2 regions of the Shewanella sp. MR-4 genome follow, and region 1 is predicted to be linked to the other one. Evidence: predicted binding sites of a transcription regulator. Region 1 holds the regulator's gene; the other holds the start of a gene.
The links. Region 1 encodes sigma-54, which starts transcription at its own class of promoters, with help from an activator protein. Its sites were predicted from a motif close to GTTGGCACGNNNNTNGNNT; they were not measured.
Positions count from the first base shown of each region.

Region 2: a site for sigma-54 is predicted at 2,725-2,743, ahead of glnA (glutamate--ammonia ligase). Genes of this name have one in related genera too.

Region 1 covers NC_008321.1:778,893-784,497, forward strand. Annotated here, with positions in the region: gene mgtE (magnesium transporter) at 1-748, opposite strand, end outside; gene SHEWMR4_RS03495 (HPr family phosphocarrier protein) at 960-1,235, opposite strand; gene rapZ (RNase adapter RapZ) at 1,222-2,076, opposite strand; gene ptsN (PTS IIA-like nitrogen regulatory protein PtsN) at 2,073-2,516, opposite strand; gene hpf (ribosome hibernation promoting factor) at 2,519-2,806, opposite strand; gene SHEWMR4_RS03515 (RNA polymerase factor sigma-54) at 2,835-4,310, opposite strand; gene lptB (LPS export ABC transporter ATP-binding protein) at 4,417-5,148, opposite strand; gene lptA (lipopolysaccharide transport periplasmic protein LptA) at 5,145-5,605, opposite strand, start outside.
Region 2 covers NC_008321.1:326,485-332,089, reverse strand. Annotated here, with positions in the region: gene typA (translational GTPase TypA) at 17-1,828, opposite strand; gene glnA (glutamate--ammonia ligase) at 2,828-4,237, shown strand; gene SHEWMR4_RS01625 (TonB-dependent receptor) at 4,642-5,605, shown strand, end outside.

The DNA.
Region 1 (5,605 bases):
TAATACGCCCGAGTAACTTGCCCTCACTATCGACCACGGGCGCCGATACCCAGTCATGGCGCTCGAAAAGTTGCGCCACTTCGCTGTCGGACATGCCCACGGGAATGCTCTCGATATCGGTATCGATAATGCTGCTGATATGAGTATTGGGATCGCAGGTGAGCAGATCCGCAAGCTTTACCCCGCCGAGTACGCGATCGTGCTTATCCACCACGTATAAGGTGTCAGTGGTGTCGGGCAGGTTGCCCCGTTGGCGCAAATAACGCAGTACCACATCGATATTTACATCGGGTCTTAAGGTCACAGTATCTGTGTTCATTAAGCTGCCCGCGGTTTCATCGGGGTAGGAGAGCGCCTGCTCGACCCGCTGGCGGTTTTGCAGACTCATTGACTGCAATACTTGCTTATAGACGGTATCCGGCAAGCTTCGCAGAATATAAGCGAGATCGTCCGTATCCATGCTGGCGGTGGCTTTGGCGACTCGCTCTGGGCTCATAGCGCGGATAAGCGGATCTTTTAACTCTTCACTGAGTTCATCGAGAATATCCCCGAGCTGATCTTGATCGATAAGTTGCCATAACACTTGCCGTGCCTTAGGGGGCGAGGACTCTAGAATCAATGCGATATCTGACGCCGCCATGTTTTGCAGCATTTGCCTGACATGCACAAACATACCGCTATTGAGGGCATGGCTCAGTTGGTCGAGACGTTGTTCGACTTGTAAGCTGTCTGAGGCTTCTACAGGCATGTTTCCTCCAAGGTAGCGACAGTGGATGGGGCGTTTGGCTGTTGAGAACTTAAGCCAAAGGACTTAAGCCAAAGCGCAGCAGTATATTGTAATTGAGCGCACGGGAGGGCGTCGAGTCACAAATGTGTTTTACTGGTATAAGGTGCTGAAATCAAAACCAAACAGGGTACTGAATAACGGTAGGGTGCATTGAGATGAGATGTCGAGGCAATTAGCAGGCTTCGTCGAACTTAGCGTCGATAAGCGCGCAAATGGCATTGAGCGCGGGCTCCGCATCTGGACCTTCGGCAATCAGGGTAATGGTTTTACCCATACCCGTTTCCAGCATGAGTAGCCCTAAAACACTGGCGGCAGAGGCCTGTTTTTCACCTTGGATCAGCGTAATGCTGGCATCAAACTCTGAGGCCAACACCACGAGCTTTGTCGCGGCGCGGGCATGTAAACCGAGTTTATTGCAGATGGTGATTTGGCGCTCAAGCTTTGGCATGGCTTAACTCTCGGTGGCGGGCATTCACTTTGTGTTTACCGTTGCTAAAGCGTTTAGCCAGTTGCTCGGCCACGTAAACTGATCTGTGTTGACCGCCGGTACAGCCGATGGCGATGGTCAGATAGCTGCGGTTATTACGCTCTAAGTGAGGCAACCAAGTCTCGAGTAAATTCTCAATTTGCCAGATGAACTTATTGACAAGCGGCTGGCGATTTAAAAACTCGGCAACGGGTTCATCTAAGCCGGTGAGAGGGCGCAGCTCGGGTTCCCAATGGGGATTGGGTAAAAAGCGCACATCAAACATAAAGTCGGCTTCGGTTGGCATACCATGCTTAAAACCGAAGGACTCGAAGTTGATCACCAGTTCCTTATCGACACTGCCAAGCAGGATTTGCCGCACTTGGTCGCTGAGTTCATAGATATTCAGATTCGAGGTATCTATGTAGTGATCCATCTGTTGTGACAGGGGCTCGAGCAATTTGCCTTCAAGTTTGATGGCTTCTTGCAGTGATACTCGGCTCTTAGATAAGGGATGTAAGCGCCGAGTCTCGCTGTAGCGCTTTAGCAGTACTTTATCGCTGGAATTTAAGAAGAAGCTGGTGAGTTCAGTGCCCTCGGGCAGGCTTGTGAGCTGTTTGACGAGTACCTTGTCTTGCTCCGGCAGATTACGCACGTCGACGCTGATGGCGACGAGATCGTTACTGCCCTTGAGCTGTTCGAGTAAGCTGCCAATCAACGGCAAGGGGAGATTATCGACACAATAATAGCCGAGATCTTCAAGCACTCTAAGTGCGACCGATTTGCCTGAGCCTGAGCGCCCTGACACTATGACCAGTTTCATCCAGTGATTACCTGATAGAGTTCCGTTTCATCATGCGTCTTGCGCAATTGCTTCAATATTTGTTTGTCGCTAAGCTTTTCAGCCATGCAGGACAAAGTGCTTAAGTGCTGTTGACATTGGTCAGCAGGCACCAGCAGAGCAAATAAAATGTCGACAGGTTGTTTATCGATAGCATCAAAGGCTATCGGCTCCTCACATTTCACCAATATGGCTATGGGTTGTGTTATATCGGTTAATCGACCATGTGGGATGGCGATGCCGTTACCTATACCTGTGCTCCCCATCTTTTCGCGCGCCACTAGGCTTTCGAAGATCTCTTGAGATGAGAGGGTGGGGTACTGGGCAGCGGCTAAGTCGCTGATGAGTTCCAGTACCTTTTTCTTACTGCCCGGAGTGGCGCAGGTTGTGCACTCCGGCCGCAGTATGGTACGAAGTTCCATTGCTAGTGTTTTGTTAACTTCTCTTTGTGTTTAATAACCTGACGATCAAGCTTGTCAATCAGGACGTCTATGGCAGCATACATATCTGCATGCTCTGAAGTCGCGAAGACTTCACCACCGGTGAGGTTGATTCTCGCTTCGGCAATTTGTTGCATTTTCTCAACATTGAGCACAACGTGCACATTATTGATCTGTTCGAAATGACGTTCAAGTTTTGAAAACTTTTCCTCAACATATGCCCGTAACGATTCGGTAATCTCGATATGGTGTCCACTCAGGTTTATTTGCATATAAACGTCCTCCGATTTCCACTGTAGGCTATAAACTTTTACGCTGATTGGAAGGGGGAATAAGCATCGCTTCTCGGTACTTCGCAATGGTTCTGCGCGCAACGTTAATTCCCTGTTCTGCCAGAAGTTGCGCCATCTTGCTGTCGCTTAATGGTTTTTTCTGGTTTTCCGCTGCAACCAGTTTCTTAATGAAGGCTCTGATTGCCGTGGATGAGCACTCACCGCCATCATCAGTCCCGACGTGGCTTGAGAAGAAATATTTTAGTTCAAAAAGTCCCTTTGGGGTATGCATGTACTTTTGCGTCGTCACCCGTGAAATGGTGGATTCATGCATCTCGACCGCCTCGGCGATATCGTTCAGGACCATAGGTTTCATGGCTTCTTCACCGTATTCGAAGAAACCCTGTTGATATTGCACTATGCAGTTTGCCACCTTGAGCAGTGTTTCGTTGCGGCTTTCAAGACTTTTGATAAACCATTTAGCCTCTTGCAGATGGCCGCGAATAAATTGGCTATCGGCCTGACTTTTGGTGCTGCGCGCCATGGCTGCATATTGCTGATTAACATTGATTTTTGGCATGCAGTCAGGGTTTAATTCGACCACCCAACGGCCGTTTTTCTTCGATACCGATACATCGGGGATCACATATTCTTCATCGACAGGGGTGATGAGTAAACCGGGGCGAGGGTTTAAGGTTTGGATCAGCGCTATGCTGTCCCTTAAGTCGTCCTCTTTGAGTTTGGTCTTACGCATTAATAATCTAAAGTCGCGGGCAGCGATCAGATCTAAATGATCTTTGATCAGCATGCGGGCGTTTTCGAGGTGTGGGGTGTCCGGCGAAAAATGGGAGAGTTGGATAAGCAGACATTCGCTTAAATCCTTTGCCGCGACACCAACGGGGTCGAAGTGTTGAATACGCTTGAGCACGGCTTCGACTTCATCCAGTTCTATCTCTGGATTGCCCATGGCCTCGAGGATATCTTCAGTACTTTGAGTGAGATATCCCTGATCGTCGATGGCATCAATAATTGCGGTGGCGATGGCTAAATCGGTTTCAGAGAAGGGCGTAAGGTTTTTCTGCCATTCTAAATGTTCGTACAGGCCTTCACTGGTTTCCCCTTGAAAGGGCATATCATCTTCACGGCTAGCACCAGAACCTGAGTTTGGCGATGCGGTAAAGACTTCATCCCAAGTGGTGTCCATGGGCAGTTCTTCGGGCAGGGATTCTTTGGTCAACGACTCGGCAATATCCACGGTGGAATTGTCTTGTTCCTGTGGCTGAGCCGTCGTTTCGCTAAAGTCGGTATCGGCGATATCTTGCTTACGTTCGGTAGGCGCGTCAAATTGCTCCTCTTCCAGCTCGAGAAGAGGATTAGAGTCTAAGGCTTGCTGGATCTCTTGCTGCAGTTCCAATGACGACAATTGCAACAGACGAATGGCCTGTTGAAGTTGTGGCGTCATGGTTAACTGTTGACCCAGTTTGAGCTGGAGTGACGCTTTCATGTTACCGCTGATCCCTACGTTATTATTGTGAATTTAGGCCGCTTGTTATCATATTGATGGCGCTTATTAAGCCAAAATTCAAGGCTAATTGGCTCTGTTTAAGTAACTATAGCCTGAATTGTTCACCTAAGTACACAGCCCTAACTTGCTGATTGTCTAAGATCTCTGCGGGAGTTCCTTCGGCTATCAGATTACCGTGACTGACAATGTAGGCATGTTCACAGACGTCTAAGGTCTCGCGCACATTGTGGTCTGTGATCAGTACCCCAAGGCCTCGGCTCTTGAGTTGTTCGATGATTTTCTTGATGTCGATAACCGAAATCGGGTCGACACCTGCGAAGGGTTCATCGAGCAGAATAAACTTTGGATTGGCCGCTAAGGCGCGGGCAATTTCGACGCGGCGACGTTCACCGCCCGATAACGACATGCCTTGGCTGTCGCGAATATGGGTGATATGGAACTCTTCTAACAGGTGTTCCAGCTCTTCTTCGCGTTGATCGCGATTGAGCTCTTTACGGGTTTGCAGCACCGCCATGATATTGTCGTGCACGGTCAGCTTGCGAAAGATACTGGCTTCCTGTGGCAGGTAACCAATGCCTTTGCGGGCGCGCAGATGCATGGGATCGGCGGTTAAATCATCATCGTCGATAAAGATATGGCCTTTATCGCTTTTCACTAAACCCACGACCATGTAAAAGGTCGTGGTTTTACCCGCACCGTTTGGGCCGAGTAGGCCGACGACTTGACCCGTTTTGACCGTCAGGCTGACATCTTTCACAACCTGACGACTCTTATAACTCTTAGCGAGATTCTGTGCTTTTAAGGTGATTTGGGTCATTGAGAGTCCTGTTTTTTCACAGGTTTGTCCGTGGGCTGATTCTTGAGTTCTTCCTGATAGTTGTCAGGCTGAATAATGGTAATCACGCGATCATCACCGCTACCCGTGCTCTCAGCGATCAGTTTTTGCTGAATAATATTGTAGCGGATGAGATTCCCCGTCACTTGGCTACCCGCTTGGTCTAGGGTGGCTGAGCCGGTTAAGGTCAAGGTGCGAGTCGCCATTTCATAGCGAATTTCTTTGGCGCTGGCAGAAGCTGGACGCCCATCGTCGAGGATCTGGCTGTAGGTCGCAGGATTACCCGTTGCCACTAAAATCTTGCTGTTGTCCCCTTCGGCAGAAAACGCACGTAGTTGATCCGCATGGATTTTAATCGAACCTTGGGTGACTTCTACGGGGCCGAAGAAAATGATCTGATTGTTTTTAATGTCCGCAGTTTGGCTGACGGCCTTAATTT
Region 2 (5,605 bases), 450 kb from region 1:
ACGGCCACAACCACCATTAACCACGGCTAGCGCGTTTACGGTCATTTTCAGTTAAATGTTTCTTACGAACACGGATGCTCTTAGGCGTTACTTCTACTAATTCGTCATCATCGATAAACTCAAGTGCTTGCTCAAGAGTTAAGGTGATTGGCGTAGTCAGTACTTGAGCTTCGTCAGTACCAGAAGCACGCATGTTGGTCAGCTGCTTACCTTTCAGACAGTTAACTGTCAGGTCGTTTGAACGTGAGTGGATACCCACAACTTGACCTTCGTAAACTTCGGCAGCGTGGCCGATAAACAGACGACCGCGATCCTGCAGACCGAACAGTGCGAATGTCAGCGCCTTACCGGTCGCGTTAGAGATCAGTACGCCGTTAGCGCGTTGACCGATATCGCCACCTTTGTGTGGACCGTAGTGATCGAATGAGTGGTAAATCAGACCAGTACCAGAAGTTGCAGTTAAGAACTCAGTTTGGAAACCGATTAAGCCACGGCTTGGGATGATAAAGTCAACGCGAACGCGACCTTTACCGTCAAGCTGCATGTCTTTCATTTCGGCTTTACGGATACCCAGTTTCTCAATCACTGTACCTTGATGTTCTTCTTCAACGTCAACAGTCAGAGTTTCATATGGCTCACACAGTTCGCCATCGATGGTTTTTAAGATAACTTCTGGGCGAGAAACCGCTAATTCGTAACCTTCACGACGCATGTTTTCGATCAGGATAGATAAGTGTAATTCACCACGGCCAGATACCGCGAAACGGTCTGGGCTGTCGGTTTCTTCAACACGCAGTGCCACGTTGTGCACTAATTCCTGTTGCAGACGCTCAAGAATGTTACGTGAAGTCACGTACTTACCTTCTTTACCTGCGAAAGGTGAAGTGTTGACTTGGAAAGTCATGGTCAGCGTTGGCTCATCAACTGACAGTGCAGGCAGTGCTTCAACGCTACCGGCAGCACACACAGTATCAGAGATTTTCAGCTCGCCTAAACCGGTAATAGCAACGATGTCGCCAGCGTTAGCTACGTCAACTTCGGTACGATCTAAGCCCATGTAACCTAATACTTGGCCCATTTTGCCGTTACGCACTTTACCGTCGGCGCCGATCACGCTCACCTGTTGGTTTGCTTTGATACTACCACGCTTGATGCGACCCACGCCGATAACACCCACATAAGAGTTGTAATCGAGCTGAGAAATTTGCATCTGGAATGGACCTTCAGCGTCAGCTGCAGGTGGAGAAACTTTTTCAACGATAGTTTGGAACAGTGGCGTCATATCTGCGCTCACTTCATCCGGATCTAAAGTTGCAAAACCGTTTAATGCCGAGGCATAAACGATTGGGAAATCTAATTGCTCATCGGTCGCGCCTAAGTTGTCGAACAGGTCGAATACTTGGTCGATAACCCAATCAGGGCGAGCACCAGGACGGTCAATCTTGTTGATCACAACGATTGGCTTTAAACCTTGAGCGAACGCTTTCTTGGTTACGAAGCGAGTCTGTGGCATTGGACCGTCAACGGCGTCAACCAGCAGTAATACTGAGTCCACCATAGACAACACGCGCTCAACCTCACCACCGAAGTCGGCGTGGCCTGGGGTGTCTACGATGTTAATGCGGTAGTCATTCCACTTGATGGCAGTATTCTTTGCCAGAATCGTGATCCCACGCTCCTTTTCAAGATCGTTGGAGTCCATCACCCGCTCAGTAGCTTCTCCCCGGGTTGCAAGGGTTCCTGATTGCGACAGCAGCTTGTCAACCAGGGTCGTTTTGCCATGGTCAACGTGCGCAATAATGGCGATGTTACGTAAATTCTCTAGCACGGATAAACCTCTTACCATCAAACAAAAATAGGGATATTTCAATATTCGTTATAGCAATCTACGTTGAGTCGCCATAAAAAAGCGTGACATTCTACTCCAGAGCGGCCATATCGCACAGGATTATTTTTGAACACTTATAAAACAATTTTTTGAGACCTATGCTAAGGACTCGCTTATGGCTATAAGGCAAATAACCCAAACGCACCGTTAAAGCGCAGGCAATTTGCCACTTTATCTCGACATCAGTGCGACTAAGCAGCTGAAATCACTATTTACCACCGGAATGGCGTAGCAGACTATGCGCTTAAGAGCGCCATAAGTATAGCGAATAACTCAAGTTAAGCCGCCAGACTTTTTCGCCCAAGCATATTTAGAGAGTCAAATCACCAAAACAGGCCTTTCCGTAGTGACTCAAGTAGATGCCTTTAGGCTCAGTTTCAACAAACTCTATTCCCGCTTGCGAACAACGACTGCAATAGATTGATAACTAAACATTATCCAAGAATCCACTCTATTCACTCTCCACGAAAAACAGCTTAGATTGCCACAGTTTTGTGACATTATTGCGAGCGATTGAAATAGTGAACCAAGGCGATTATCAAGCCGCACTAATGTGCTAGATTCATTGTGCTTTGTTTGGTTTCGAATGCTGTCAAAAGCCAGAATTGAGATATCAATCCGGCTTGTCCATGAGCTTAATGGGCCGACGAGTTCGGGATAAATGGGCGTAGCAAGGTTGCTCTCGGATACCGTGCACTAAAATGGTGTTGTAACGGTGCGCACCAAAATGGATTAATGCACCAAAATGCCACACGCAAAAGCACCAATATGGTGCAACTCAAGATTGTTTGTTGTGCAATAAAATATATAGCCTTTAAGTATCAACACTTTAAATTGTTGGCATAGATATCGCTATATAGCTTGTAAGTTTGGCTCAAGCGCGACTTGAGTTAAAAGATTATAGAAGGGACATCCCTTTACCCTACCGGAGACTTGAGAATGTCAGTTGAATCAGTTTTAAAGCAACTTGAAGAATTAGAAGTTAAGTTTGTTGATTTACGTTTTACCGACACCAAAGGTAAAGAGCAGCACGTATCTATCCCTGCTCATCAGGTAGACGCTGACTTCTTCGAAGACGGCAAAATGTTTGACGGTTCGTCAATCGCTGGCTGGAAAGGCATTAACGAATCAGACATGGTGCTGATGCCAGACCCAACCACGTTTGTATTAGACCCATTCACCGAAGAAACCACTGCCCTGATCCGCTGTGACATTCTCGAGCCAGGCACTATGACTGGTTATGACCGCGACCCACGTTCTATCGCGAAAAAAGCGGAAGAATACTTACGCTCTACCGGTATCGCTGACACTGTATTAGTTGGACCAGAACCAGAATTCTTCCTGTTCGACGACGTACGTTTCGGTACTGACATGTCTGGTTGTTTCGTGAAAATCGACGCTAAAGAAGCGGCATGGAACTCTGGCACTAGCTACGAAGGTGGTAACACTGGTCACCGTCCATTCGTGAAAGGCGGTTACTTCCCAGTAGCTCCAGTTGACTCATCACAAGACTTACGTAGCGCTATGTGTTTAGTGCTCGAAGAAATGGGTCAAGTCGTTGAAGCTCACCACCACGAAGTAGCGACTGCGGGTCAAAACGAAATCGCAACTCGCTTCAACACTCTGACTAAGAAAGCGGACGAAATCCAAATTCTGAAGTACGTAGTACACAACATGGCTCACGCCTACGGTAAGACTGCGACTTTCATGCCTAAGCCAATCGTTGGCGACAACGGTAGCGGTATGCACGTTCACCAATCTCTGTCTAAAGACGGTGTGAACCTGTTCGCAGGCGACAAATACGCTGGTTTAAGTGAAACTGCACTGTACTACATCGGTGGTATCATCAAGCACGCTCGCGCGCTGAACGCTTTCACTAACCCAAGCACTAACTCTTACAAGCGTTTAGTACCACACTTCGAAGCGCCAGTGATGTTAGCTTACTCAGCACGTAACCGCAGCGCTTCAATCCGTATTCCAGTGGTACCAAGCCCTAAAGGCCGTCGTATCGAAACTCGCTTCCCTGATCCACATGCAAACCCATACTTAGGTTTCGCAGCACTGCTGATGGCGGGTCTCGACGGTATCCAAAACAAGATCCATCCTGGCGAAGCTATGGATAAAGACTTGTACGATCTGCCAGCTGAAGAAGCGGCTGAAATCCCACAAGTAGCGACTTCATTAGAAAACGCGCTTGAAAACCTGCAAGCTGACCACGAGTTCTTAACTCGCGGCGGTGTATTCAGCGAAGATTTCATCCAGTCTTACATTGCACTGAAATCTGCAGAAGCTGAGCGTGTAAGCCGTACAACTCACCCATTAGAGTTCGAGATGTACTACAGCCTGTAATGGCTAACGGCATCGATTAGCTGCACAACCTCTAACAGCCCCGACGGTCTTCTGTCGGGGCTTTTTTGTTTCTATCGCTCTGTGACTCCCAAGTATTCCCCTGCCTATTCAACACCTCTACACGCATACACTCCGACCTCTCGTTGTATCTGTCCATTTGTTGTCGCCTCGTGATTTTGGGTGCGTAAAAAAGTAAAGGCTTTGTAAATTCAATTAAGAACGATTCTCGATTACAACTATAATAATGCGTCTTTTTTGGAGCCAAACACGGAATACTCTCCATTCATATTCAGTTAGCGCATTGAATTCAAACCATTAAAAACGCTTTCTGGGTCGCGAGGAAAGGCACCACAGTGCTGTCCTTTTGGCTTCTCATGTACCTGTTGTTTTTGATGGAGAATACTATGCCTAAGTCTATGGGGCCGATAAGCCTAGTCGCCGCCGCAGTTATCTGCCAACTGGGGCTTGTTAATGTGGCAACAGCCGCTGAAAACGATATGGAGCGCATGGTGGTCTCCGCCACCCGCTCACCGACCCAAATCAGCGATCTCTCCAGCACTGTGTGGATCATTGATGAAGCCAGCATTCGCGAGCAAACCGATAGCGGCAAAGGTATTAAGGAAATGCTCGCCGCCTTAGTGCCGTCGATGGATGTGTCCAGCCAAGGGCGCACCAACTTTGGCCAAAATATTCGCGGTCGCGCCATGGTGGTCTTAATCGATGGCGTGTCGATGAACACCTCCCGCAGTATCAGCCGCCAGCTCGACAGTATCGATCCATTCAATATTGCCCGCATCGAAGTGCTCGCTGGCGCGTCGGCTATCTATGGCGGTGGCGCACTGGGCGGTGCCATTAATATTGTCACTAAAAAAGCGGCTGACAGCAGTGATACCTTCGAAGCCGAAGCGGGATTCAAGTCCGGCTTTAATAGCAGTGATGATTTAGATTACCGCACCGCGCTGGCGGTGACCGGGGGCAGCGATTCGCTTAAAGGGCGCTTTAGTGCCGCTTGGCAGGAAAACGGCCAATGGTTTGATGGCAGTAGCAACCCTGTGATGCTGGACATTACCCAAACCGGAATGCAGTACACCCAAGGTTATGATTTAATGGCGAATATGGATTGGCAGCTTGCCAATGACGCCAACCTCAGCGCCATGGCGCAATACTATCGCAACGGTTCAGACGATGAACATGGTCTGTATATGGGTGAGAACTTCTCAGGCGTCACTGGCGATGCCTCAGTGCTAGAAACCCGTAAGGGATTAGACGCTGACCGCAGCCCCGCCACCGAGCGCACTTTGCTGAATCTGTCCTACTCCCAGAATGAGTTTCTTGGTCAAACCCTGTATTTACAAGGCTTTTATCGCA